DNA from 3 places in the Streptomyces sp. NPDC096324 genome. Region 1 is predicted to be linked to each of the others. Evidence: riboswitches for the same ligand, from Rfam matches in the RefSeq annotation. Region 1 holds a riboswitch; each other region holds the start of a gene.

The links. A riboswitch is a leader RNA that binds a small molecule or an ion and turns the genes downstream of it on or off. The one in region 1 is predicted to bind S-adenosylmethionine.
Region 2: another riboswitch for S-adenosylmethionine. It lies ahead of ACIQ7M_RS12920 (aminotransferase class V-fold PLP-dependent enzyme); the one in region 1 lies ahead of ACIQ7M_RS17795 (putative leader peptide).
Region 3: another riboswitch for S-adenosylmethionine. It lies ahead of thrC (threonine synthase); the one in region 1 lies ahead of ACIQ7M_RS17795 (putative leader peptide).

Annotation. Positions count from the first base shown of each region.
Region 1 covers NZ_JBIWFK010000006.1:154,752-158,019, reverse strand. Annotated here, with positions in the region: gene ACIQ7M_RS17800 (amino acid ABC transporter permease) at 80-1,084, opposite strand; SAM riboswitch class IV at 1,724-1,868, shown strand; gene ACIQ7M_RS17795 (putative leader peptide) at 1,905-1,970, shown strand; gene ACIQ7M_RS17790 (cell envelope biogenesis protein OmpA) at 2,083-2,874, shown strand; gene ACIQ7M_RS17785 (hypothetical protein) at 3,055-3,268, opposite strand, start outside.
Region 2 covers NZ_JBIWFK010000004.1:485,207-488,474, forward strand. Annotated here, with positions in the region: gene ACIQ7M_RS12910 (rhomboid family intramembrane serine protease) at 1-8, shown strand, start outside; gene ACIQ7M_RS12915 (Lrp/AsnC family transcriptional regulator) at 51-332, shown strand; gene ACIQ7M_RS12920 (aminotransferase class V-fold PLP-dependent enzyme) at 372-1,745, opposite strand; SAM riboswitch class IV at 1,933-2,049, opposite strand; gene trpD (anthranilate phosphoribosyltransferase) at 2,135-3,199, opposite strand.
Region 3 covers NZ_JBIWFK010000007.1:187,600-190,867, forward strand. Annotated here, with positions in the region: gene ACIQ7M_RS20740 (trehalose-6-phosphate synthase) at 1-574, opposite strand, end outside; gene ACIQ7M_RS20745 (glucosyl-3-phosphoglycerate synthase) at 653-1,597, opposite strand; SAM riboswitch class I at 1,803-1,959, shown strand; gene thrC (threonine synthase) at 1,977-3,268, shown strand, end outside.

The DNA of each region.
Region 1 (3,268 bases):
TCCGCGGCCGGAGCCGCGTCCGCCACCTCGGCGGCCGGGGCCGTCCGCGTCCTCACGGTCGTCACATTCGTCTCGCCGCTCATGTCGCCGTCTCCCTCCGGAACCGGGCCCGCACGTCGCGCAGACCGTTCCGCGCCTTCTGCAACGGAGTCGGCGGCAGCGTGCGCAGGGCGCCCCGCGAGTAGTGCCGCTCGACGTAGAACTGGATGACGGACACGACGCTGGTGAGGATCAGGTACCAGGCGGTGGCGACGAGGAGCAGCGGTACGATGTCGCCGGGGTAGGTGCTGCCCATGCTCTGCACGGAGCCGAAGAGGTCCAGCAGGGACACGTAGAAGACCAGCGAGGTGCCCTTGATCAGGCCGATCAACTGGTTCACGTAGTTGGGGGTGATGGAACGCAGCGCCTGCGGGAAGACGATCTTCGCGAACTGGTAGCGCTTCGGCAGACCGAGGGCGGAAGCCGCCTCGTGCTGGCCCTGGTCGACGGAGAGGATGCCGCCGCGCACCACTTCGGAGGCGTAGGCCGCCTCGTTCAGGCTCAGTCCGATGACGGCGACGGCCATGTCGGTCGCCAGACGGGACTCGTCGAAGGTGAAGAAGGCCGGCCCGAACGGCACTCCGACGCTCAACGTCTGGTACAGCGCGCTGAAGTTGTAGAGGAAGAGCAGGACCACGATCAGCGGCACCGAGCGGAACAGCCAGGTGTAGACCCAGCTCACCGCGCGCAGCACCGGGCTCCTGGAGAGCCTGGCCAGGGCCAGCAGGACGCCGCCGAGCAGGCCCAGGATCGCACTGCAGAAGGCGACTTCGAGGGTGATGAGCAGGCCGTCGAGAATGGTCGGGCGCAGGAACCAGTACTGGAAGCGGTCCCACTGGTAGACGGGGTTGGTCACCAGTCCGTGGGCGATCTGGGCGACGAGCACGAGCACGACGGCCGTGACGATCCAGCGCCCGGGCCGCCGGAGCGGAATGACCCGCTGGGCCGCCGGACGTTCGGACGCGGCGGAGAAGTCGTTGCGAGGGATCGCCTCGGCGGGCGGTGCTGATCCGAAAGACACAGCGGCGCCGGGAGGTTGACTCATGGAGAACTCCAGCGGATTCGGACACCCCGGACCACGGAGCGGCGGCGCACCGCCGAGCGGGACGGCTCGGTACACGGCGATGCGCGGGCCCTGTGGGACGAGGGCTGGACGGGGAAGGGGCGTTTCGCGACAGCGGTGATCGCCGAGGGCCCGGTGGAGCCGGTCGGCGCGTGGTCGTCAAAGACCTGGCGGAACCCTCAACTCGCGATCGCCGCAGGCTCGGAGGAACCGTCGGTTCGTGATCGCGAAGAATGCGGACGAGCCGTCGGTTCGTGAGCGCCGACGAGGAGAACGCCGACGGCTCGGATGAGCCGCGCGTTCATGGTCGTCGAGGACTCGGAGAGGCTGTCAGCCTTGGCTGAGGGAGCGACAGCTGCCCTTACACAGGGCGCTGTTGACACGCAGCAGGTCCACGGCACGGTCGGCGCAGAGCACATTGCGGCCGAGGCGCCGCCATGCGGCCGTCCCGTCAGCTCCGTGCATCGCCGTCACCATTTCTTCTCCGGCCGAAAGGCATCCTGTGGTGCGCCGCAGGTTAGGCCTGTCCGGAAAACAAAGTCAATGCGGGTGACCACCAGGTGAGACCGCGCTTACGGCCTTCTTGACGGCGCAACTTGGCGAATCGAGACTGGCATGGACGGTCACGATTGTCAGCGCCACGGTACGGGTAGACCCCGCTCCAGTGGTCATCGGCCCCGGCCCGCTGACAGGCAACCCTTCCACCGCGACGGGGTGCCCCGGGTGACGACCGGGTCCCGCCGGCGCGGCGGGGCAAGCGTGGTCTCGCGTCTCGCGAGCCCTGAGCCAGGACCGGTGGGAATTGCCCAAGAGCGGTTTGACGAGGCGCTTGCACATCGACCTCCTGCGCGTCTCCAGCGCTTACTGATCCGCGGCCGGTCCGTTCGATCCGGACCGGCGCGACAAGCGCAATCAATCCGCATCCCGGCCGCCGATGCCCACAAAGCGGCGGTGGCTTCCGTCGTCCCCCAGGGAGAGTCATGCCCGAGACAGCTTCGCGCACGTCCAGCACAGCCAACTCACGCCCCTGTGACCAGATTCCGCTCCCCTCGGCCCTTCGGCTCAAGCCGACGACGACCTCGTCCGCACTCCCCCACCGCGTCGACAGCCGCATCGGCGTCGGTCTCGCCGGCGGCTTCTACCCGGCTCCGCACCGCTACGAGCTGTATCTGTCGCACAGTTGTCCGTTCTCGCTGCGTATCGCCATCACGCTCGGACTGCTCGGTCTGCGGGACTCGGTCGCCACCACACTCCTGGCGGACCCCGCGCGGACACCCGACGCCTTCGCCTCACTGCGCCGCGCCTACGAGGCCACCGAGCATCACTTCGACGGGCCGCTCACGGCGCCCGCCCTGTGCGACCGGTGGAGCGGACGCATCGTCAGCAACCACCCGCCCGCCATCCTCCGCGATCTCGCCGGGCTGCTCTCCGGTCACACCACGACGTGCCCGTCCACGCTCCGTCCTCCGTCCCTGACCGTAGAGATCGATGCCCTCCGCGATCTGCTGGACCGCGATGTCACCGCGTCCGCCGCGCCGTCGGAGCTCGGGGCGGCCCTGGACCTGCTGGACTGCCAACTCAGGGGAAGCGCCTACGTGTTGGGCGACTTCCTCACGGCGGCGGACGTGGACGTGTGGACGGCGCTCACCGGTCTCGGCCGGTCCCGCGCCCTCGGCTCACGCCCCCGGCTCCTGGACTACGTACGCCGTCTCGGTGATCACCCGGCCTTCCGGCACGCGCACGACGTGTTGCCGCTCGCGACGGAGGTCTGACGCTTCCGGCGGAAGCGTGCGCGCCGGGCAGGTGGGTGGTTCTCGTACGAACGGCAAGCGCCGTTCCACGGCCACCGGCCCGGCCCTCGGAACAGTCCCACACGCGGAACAGTCCCTCACACGGACCGGTCACCCGCCCTGACCGGTCACTCGCGCGCACCGGTCCCGCGCCCGGACCGGTCACTCGCGCGGAACCAGCAGGATGCTGACACCGTTCACCGTGGAGGTCCACCGGCGGCCCTGCTCCAGGGCCTCGCGCCCCGGACCGAGAATCCGCTCCTGGAGCACCACCGCCGAGTCGCGGAGTTCCTCCCACGGCTCAGTCGTCTCGAAGGCACGCCGGGACCGCTCCACGGAGCCGACCAGAGAGCGGCAGGCCGCTTCCACGTCGGGG
Region 2 (3,268 bases), on a different contig from region 1:
GCGAGTAGGGTGAGATCCCCAGCAGCGGCCCCCTAGGGAGAGAACCAGCCGTGATCACCGCGATCGTCCTCATCAAGACCAGCGTGGACCGCATCCCCGAGATCGCCGAGTCGATCGCGGCGCTGGAGAGCGTCAGCGAGGTCTTCTCCGTCACCGGCACCTACGACCTGATCGCCATGGTCCGGGTCCAGGCCCACGACGACCTGGCGGACGTGATCCCCGGCAAGATCAGCAAGATCCCGGGCGTCGAGGCGACGGACACGCACGTGGCGTTCCGTACGTACTCCCAGCACGACCTGGAGGCGGCGTTCGCGATCGGTCTCGACTCCTGACCGACGCGGCGCCGCCTCCGGGCGGGACTGCCGTGGGCGTCAGACCGCCGGGACGCAGCGGCCGTCCTCGGTGCGGTACTGCCAGCGCGCGCCGTCCCTGACGAGCTCGCGCACCGCGCGGACGAACCGCTCGACGTGCTCCTCGGGGGTGCCGGCCCCGAAGCTGACGCGGATGGCGTTGAGGGACTTCTCGCCGGGGGCCGCCTCGGGGGATCCGCACTCCCCCGCGGTCTCCGGGTCGCTGCCGAGCAGGGTGCGGACGAGCGGGTGGGCGCAGAAGAGGCCGTCGCGCACCCCGATGCCGTACTCGGCGGAGAGCGCGGCCGCGAAGTGCGAGCTGTTCCAGCCCTCGACGACGAAGGAGATGACGCCGACCCGCGGGGCGTCGTCGCCGAAGAGGGACAGGACGCGGACCTCGGGGACCTCGGCGAGGCCCTCGCGGACGGTACGGATCAGGTGCCGCTCGCGGGCGAGCAGGTTGTCGAAGCCCTCGTCGGTGAGCGCCTTGCAGGCCGACGCGATCGAGTAGGCGCCGATGACGTTCGGCGAGCCGGCCTCGTGGCGGGCGGCGCTGTCGTGCCACTCCACATCCACGCCGCCGTCCGCGCGCCGGGTGACCTTGCGGCTGGCCCCGCCGCCCGCGAGGTAGGGGTCGGCCTCGCGCAGCCAGTCGGAGCGGCCCGCGAGGACACCGGAACCGAAGGGCGCGTACAGCTTGTGCCCCGAGAAGGCGACCCAGTCGACGTCGAGGTCCTGGACCGACACCGGGTGGTGCGGGGCGAGCTGCGCCGCGTCGAGGACGATGCGGGCGCCGTGGGCGTGCGCGACGGCGGCCAGTTCCCGCACCGGCCACAGCTCCCCGGTGACGTTCGAGGCGCCGGTGACGCAGACCAGGGCCGGCCCGTACGGGTCGCGGGCGGCGAGGGCGCGCTCCAGGGTCTCGACGGCCTCGGCGGGGGTGCGGGGGGCGTTCAGGTAGGTCACCCGGGCGTCGCGCCAGGGCAGCAGCGAGGCGTGGTGCTCGGTCTCGAAGACGAAGACCTGGCAGTCGGCCGGGAGGGCCGCGGCGAGCAGGTTGAGCGAGTCGGTGGTGGAGCGGGTGAAGACCACCTGGTCGGCGGCGCGGCAGTCGAGGAACTCCGCGACGGTCCTGCGGGCGTTCTCGAAGAGGTCGGTGGAGAGCTGCGAGAGGTAGCCGGCGCCCCGGTGGACGCTGCCGTAGTAGGGCGCGTACGCGGCCACGTCGTCCCACACCCGCTGGAGGGCGGGCGCGCTGGCGGCGTAGTCGAGCGCCGCGTAGGTCACCTCGCCGCCGGTGACGAGCGGGACGGTGACATCCCGGCCGAGAACGGGCAGGGCCCCCGAAGAGTCACGGCAAACGGTCTGGTCGGCGGCAACGGTGGAAGCAGACATGGCGAGCTCCTGTGAGAGGCAGGCGAAATCACCGCGCGAGCAGGCTGCCCGGAGGCGGCGCTCAGCGCGGGAGAAAGGTGAAAGGGGTGTGCGGAGGCGGGGCTCGGCGCCCTAACGCATTCGCTTGCTCACAGAAGGCTCCCTCGAACGACCAGGACCCCTGGTGGTCCGCCCGGAGAGCGGGAGGGGTCCGCGCTTGCCGTAGGCCTCGCTGCCTACGACCTGGTCTTCACCCGGGGCACCCCGCCACGGACGGAGGGTTGCCGGACAGCCGGCCGGGGCCTGATGGCTGTCACTCATGACCTGGTACAGCATCTTGCCAGAGGATCTTCCCCGCGCAAGACGCGGTCCACGATCCGGACTGCGTCCCGCGCGGGGTCCCGGGTGGCTCAGGCGTTGCTGGCGGCCACCCAGCGCTCCAGGGTGCGCTTCGCGGCGCCGGAGTCGATCGCCTCGGCGGCCTTCTCCATTCCGGCGCGGAGCTGGTCGGCGAGCGGCGCGCCGGTCGGCGACAGCGCCACCAGGGCGGCCGCCGAGTTCAGCAGGACCGCGTCCCGCACGGGCCCCTTCTCGCCGTCCAGGAGGCGCCGGGCGACCTCCGCGTTGTACGAGGCGTCGGCGCCCCGCAGGGCCTCCACCGGGACGATGTCGAGCCCGACGTCGCGGGGGTCGAAGCGTTCCTCGGTGACCTTGCCGTCGCGGACGACCCAGACGTGGGAGCCCCCGGTGGTGGTCAGCTCGTCGAGGCCGTCGTCGCCGCGGAAGACGAGCGAGGAGTTGCCGCGCTCGGCGAACACACCCGCCACGATCGGCGCCATCCGGGCATCGGCGACGCCGACCGCCTGGGCCTTCACCCGTGCCGGGTTGGTCAGCGGTCCGAGCACGTTGAAGGTGGTCCGGATGCCCAACTGGCCGCGGGCCGCGGCCACATGACGCAGCGCCGGGTGGAACTTGACCGCGAAGCAGAAGGTGATCCCGGCCTCCTCGGCCACCTCGGCCACGCGCTTCACCGGCAGTTGGAGATTGACGCCGAGCTTCTCCAGGACGTCCGACGAGCCGGACGCGGAGGACGCGGCCCGGTTGCCGTGCTTGACGACCTTGGCGCCGGTGCCGGCCACCACGATCGAGGACATCGTGGAGATGTTGACGGTCTTCGCGCCGTCGCCGCCCGTTCCGACGATGTCGACGGTGTGTCCGGGCACCTCGATCACATTGGCGTGCGCGTACATCGCCCGGACGAGTCCGGCGATCTCCTGGACGGTCTCGCCCTTGGCCCGCAGGGCCACCACGAACCCGGCGATCTGCGCGTCGGTCGCCTCGCCGCGCATGATGCGGTCCATGGCCCAGGCCGTGTCGTCCGCGCTCTGGTCGCGGCCTTCGAGCAGTCCGTTCAGTACCGCGGGCCAGGAACGGCCCGCCGCGGTGTCGCCTCCAGCGGGGTTCACAGCGCTCATGGTCGCTCCTGGGTTCGTGGGTCACGCGGTCGCGGGTGACAGGTCGTGGGTGACGCGGGGTGGATCGCC
Region 3 (3,268 bases), on a different contig from region 1:
CCGCGCGGATGTCGTCGGGGAGCATCCGGAAGTAGTCCTCGGGCGCCCACGGGGTGTGGGAGAAGTGACCGATGCGCAGGTCGGGGCGCAGCTCGCGGAGCATCCCGGGCACCAGGCACAGGTGGTAGTCCTGGACCAGCACGGCCGCGCCGTCGGCCGCCTCCTCGGCCAGCGCCTCGGCGAAGGCGCGGTTGTAGGTCCGGTACGACTCCCACTGGCGCCGGAACTCGGCGTCGAAGACCGGCTCCAGCGGGGTCTGGTAGAGCAGGTGGTGCACGAACCACAGCACGGAGTTGGCGATGCCGTTGTACGCGTCGGCGTGCGTGGCGGCGTCGATGGCCAGCATTCGTACGCCGTCCTCGTGGACTCCGCGCCGGACGGCCTCCCGGTCGCCGTCGCCGAGGGCGGAGCAGACCCAGAGGGCGCCCGCGTCCGGCCCGATCGCCGAGAGTCCCGAGACGAGACCGCCGCCGCCGCGTCTGGCGTGCAGCGAGTCGTCCTCCTGTACCTCGTAGGTGACCGGGCCGCGGTTGGAGGCGACCAGAATCCTGTGGGCACCGTGCGTTGAAGCCATGCCTCGAAACCTAGCCCCGTCTCGAAACGCTCAAACGCGCCCTTCGGCCGTATGCGATCGGCGGCCGTCGGCGCCGGACTACGCGGCTTTGCGCGTCTGGTACTCGGAGATTTCGCTCATCGGCGGCCTTTCCTCCGTGTCCACGGAGTACGTGCGCGGCCGGAAACCGTCGCGGTCGCGCTCGAACTGGGTGAGGGCGGGGCGGATCAGGTGCCCGCGCGCCAGCCGGAGCTGTGCGGTGCGGTAGATGGCGGCGGCCATGCGGCCGAGCGCCTGGCCGTCCTGGTGGCGGTGTTTGCGCACCCCGACGTCGACCTGGGCGAGGGCGTCGAGGCCCACCAGGTGCAGGGCGTCGACGAGCATGCCCAGTTCGACGCCGTAGCCGACGGGGAAGGGGAGCTGTTCGAGCAGCGAGCGGCGGGCCGCGTACTCGCCGCCGAGCGGCTGGACGAAGCCCGCGAGCTGCGGCCAGTGCATGTTCAGGAGCGGGCGGGCCATCAGCTCGGTGACCCGGCCGCCCTGCCCGCCGCCGCCGGCCAGCGGGCGGTCGTACATGGCCTTGACCAGGTCGACGCCGGGTTCGGTGAGCAGCGGGCCCACGATCCCGGAGACGAAGTCGGACGAGAACTCCTTGAGGTCCGCGTCGATGAAACAGACGATGTCGCCGCTCGTCACGAGCAGCGACCGCCACAGCACCTCGCCCTTGCCGGGCACGGCCGGGATCCGCGGGAGGATGTCGTCGCGGTGCACGACCCGCGCGCCCGCGGCGGCGGCGACCGCGGCGGTGCGGTCGGTCGAGCCGGAGTCGACGACGACGATCTCGTCGACGAGGGGCACCTGCTGCATCAGGTCGTGGCGGATGATCGCGACGATCTCGCCGACCGTCTCCTCCTCGTTGAGCGCGGGCAGCACGACACTCACCGTCGACCCGGTGACGCGTTTGGCTGCCATGATCCTGTGGAGCGGGCGGTCGGTCGCGGACCAGGAGCGTGTGCTCAGCCAGCTTTCGACTTCTCTCAGCACCGTCTGCGGCTCCTCACTGTCTGATCACACGCTCTCATCGGCGTGCCCGCTGCGGCCAGCGGCAGATCGATTGCCGTCGTCTCGCGGTTCGGACGACTATCTCAACTGTCCTGGCCTTCGGTTACAGTCTTGAACAACGCGCATGACCATCGCATGTCCTGGATCGTCGGCGCGTATCGTGTTCAACAGTTCAACAATCAAATACCGCTCATCCAGAGGGGCAGAGGGATACGGCCCGATGAAGCCCCGGCAACCCTCCAGCCGGTCTCGTACCGATCGATGTCGATCGCGTCGCGAGGCTCCCGGCTAGGGAAGGTGCCAAATCCGTCTCACGGCGAAGTGCGCCGTGAGGAAGATGAGGAGAAAGGGCCTCGCCTCCATGGCTGCGCAGACAGTTGCAAGCACCACGAACTCCGCGGACGCGGTAGACCTCGGACCGGCCGCGGCGCTTTCCTGCCGCGAGTGCGGACACCGCGTCCCGCTCGGTCCGGTCTTCGCCTGCGAGGAGTGTTTCGGCCCGCTGGAGATCGCCTACGACTTCTCGGCCTACGACACCGAAGAACTCCGCAAGCGCATCGAAGCGGGACCCGCGAACATCTGGCGCTACGCGCCGCTGCTGCCCGTCCCCGCGGACGTGGCGGACAAGCCGAACATCAACCCCGGCTGGACCAAGCTCGTCCGGGCCGACAACCTGGCCCGTGAGCTCGGCGTCGACGCCGGAAAGCTCTTCGTCAAGGACGACTCCGGCAACCCGACGCACTCCTTCAAGGACCGCGTCGTCGCCCAGGCCATCGAAGCGGCCCGCGCCTTCGGATTCACCACCCTCTCCTGCTCCTCCACCGGCAACCTCGCCGGAGCGGTGGGCGCCGCGGCGGCCCGTGCCGGCTTCCGTTCCTGCGTGTTCATCCCGCACGACCTGGAGCAGGGCAAGGTCGTCATGGCCGCGGTCTACGGCGGCGAGCTCGTCGGCATCGAGGGCAACTACGACGACGTGAACCGTTTCTGCTCCGAGCTGATCGGGGACCCGGCCGGCGAGGGCTGGGGCTTCGTCAACGTCAACCTGCGGCCCTACTACGCCGAGGGCTCCAAGACCCTGGCGTACGAGATCTGCGAGCAGCTCGGCTGGAAGCTCCCCGACCAGCTCGTCGTGCCGATCGCCTCCGGCTCCCAGCTCACGAAGATCGACAAGGGGCTCCAGGAGCTGATCAAGCTCGGCCTCGTCGAGGACAAGCCGTACAAGATCTTCGGCGCCCAGGCCGAGGGCTGCTCCCCGGTGTCCGTCGCCTACAAGGCCGGCCACGACGTCGTACGGCCGCAGAAGCCGGACACCATCGCCAAGTCGCTCGCCATCGGGAACCCGGCGGACGGCCCGTACGTGCTCGACATCGCCCGGCGTACCGGCGGTGCGGTGGAGGACGTGAACGACGAGCAGATCGTGGACGCGATCAAGCTGCTCGCGCGCACCGAGGGCATCTTCGCGGAGACGGCGGGCGGTGTGACCGTCGGTGTCACCCGCAAGCTGATCGAGAACGGCCTCCTGGACCCGGCCCTCACCACGGTCGTGCTGAACACCGGCGACGGCCTCAAGACCCTGGACGCGGTGGCCTCCGACACCGGGCTGACCGCGACCATCCGCCCGAACCTCGACTCCTTCCGAGAGGCTGGCCTCGC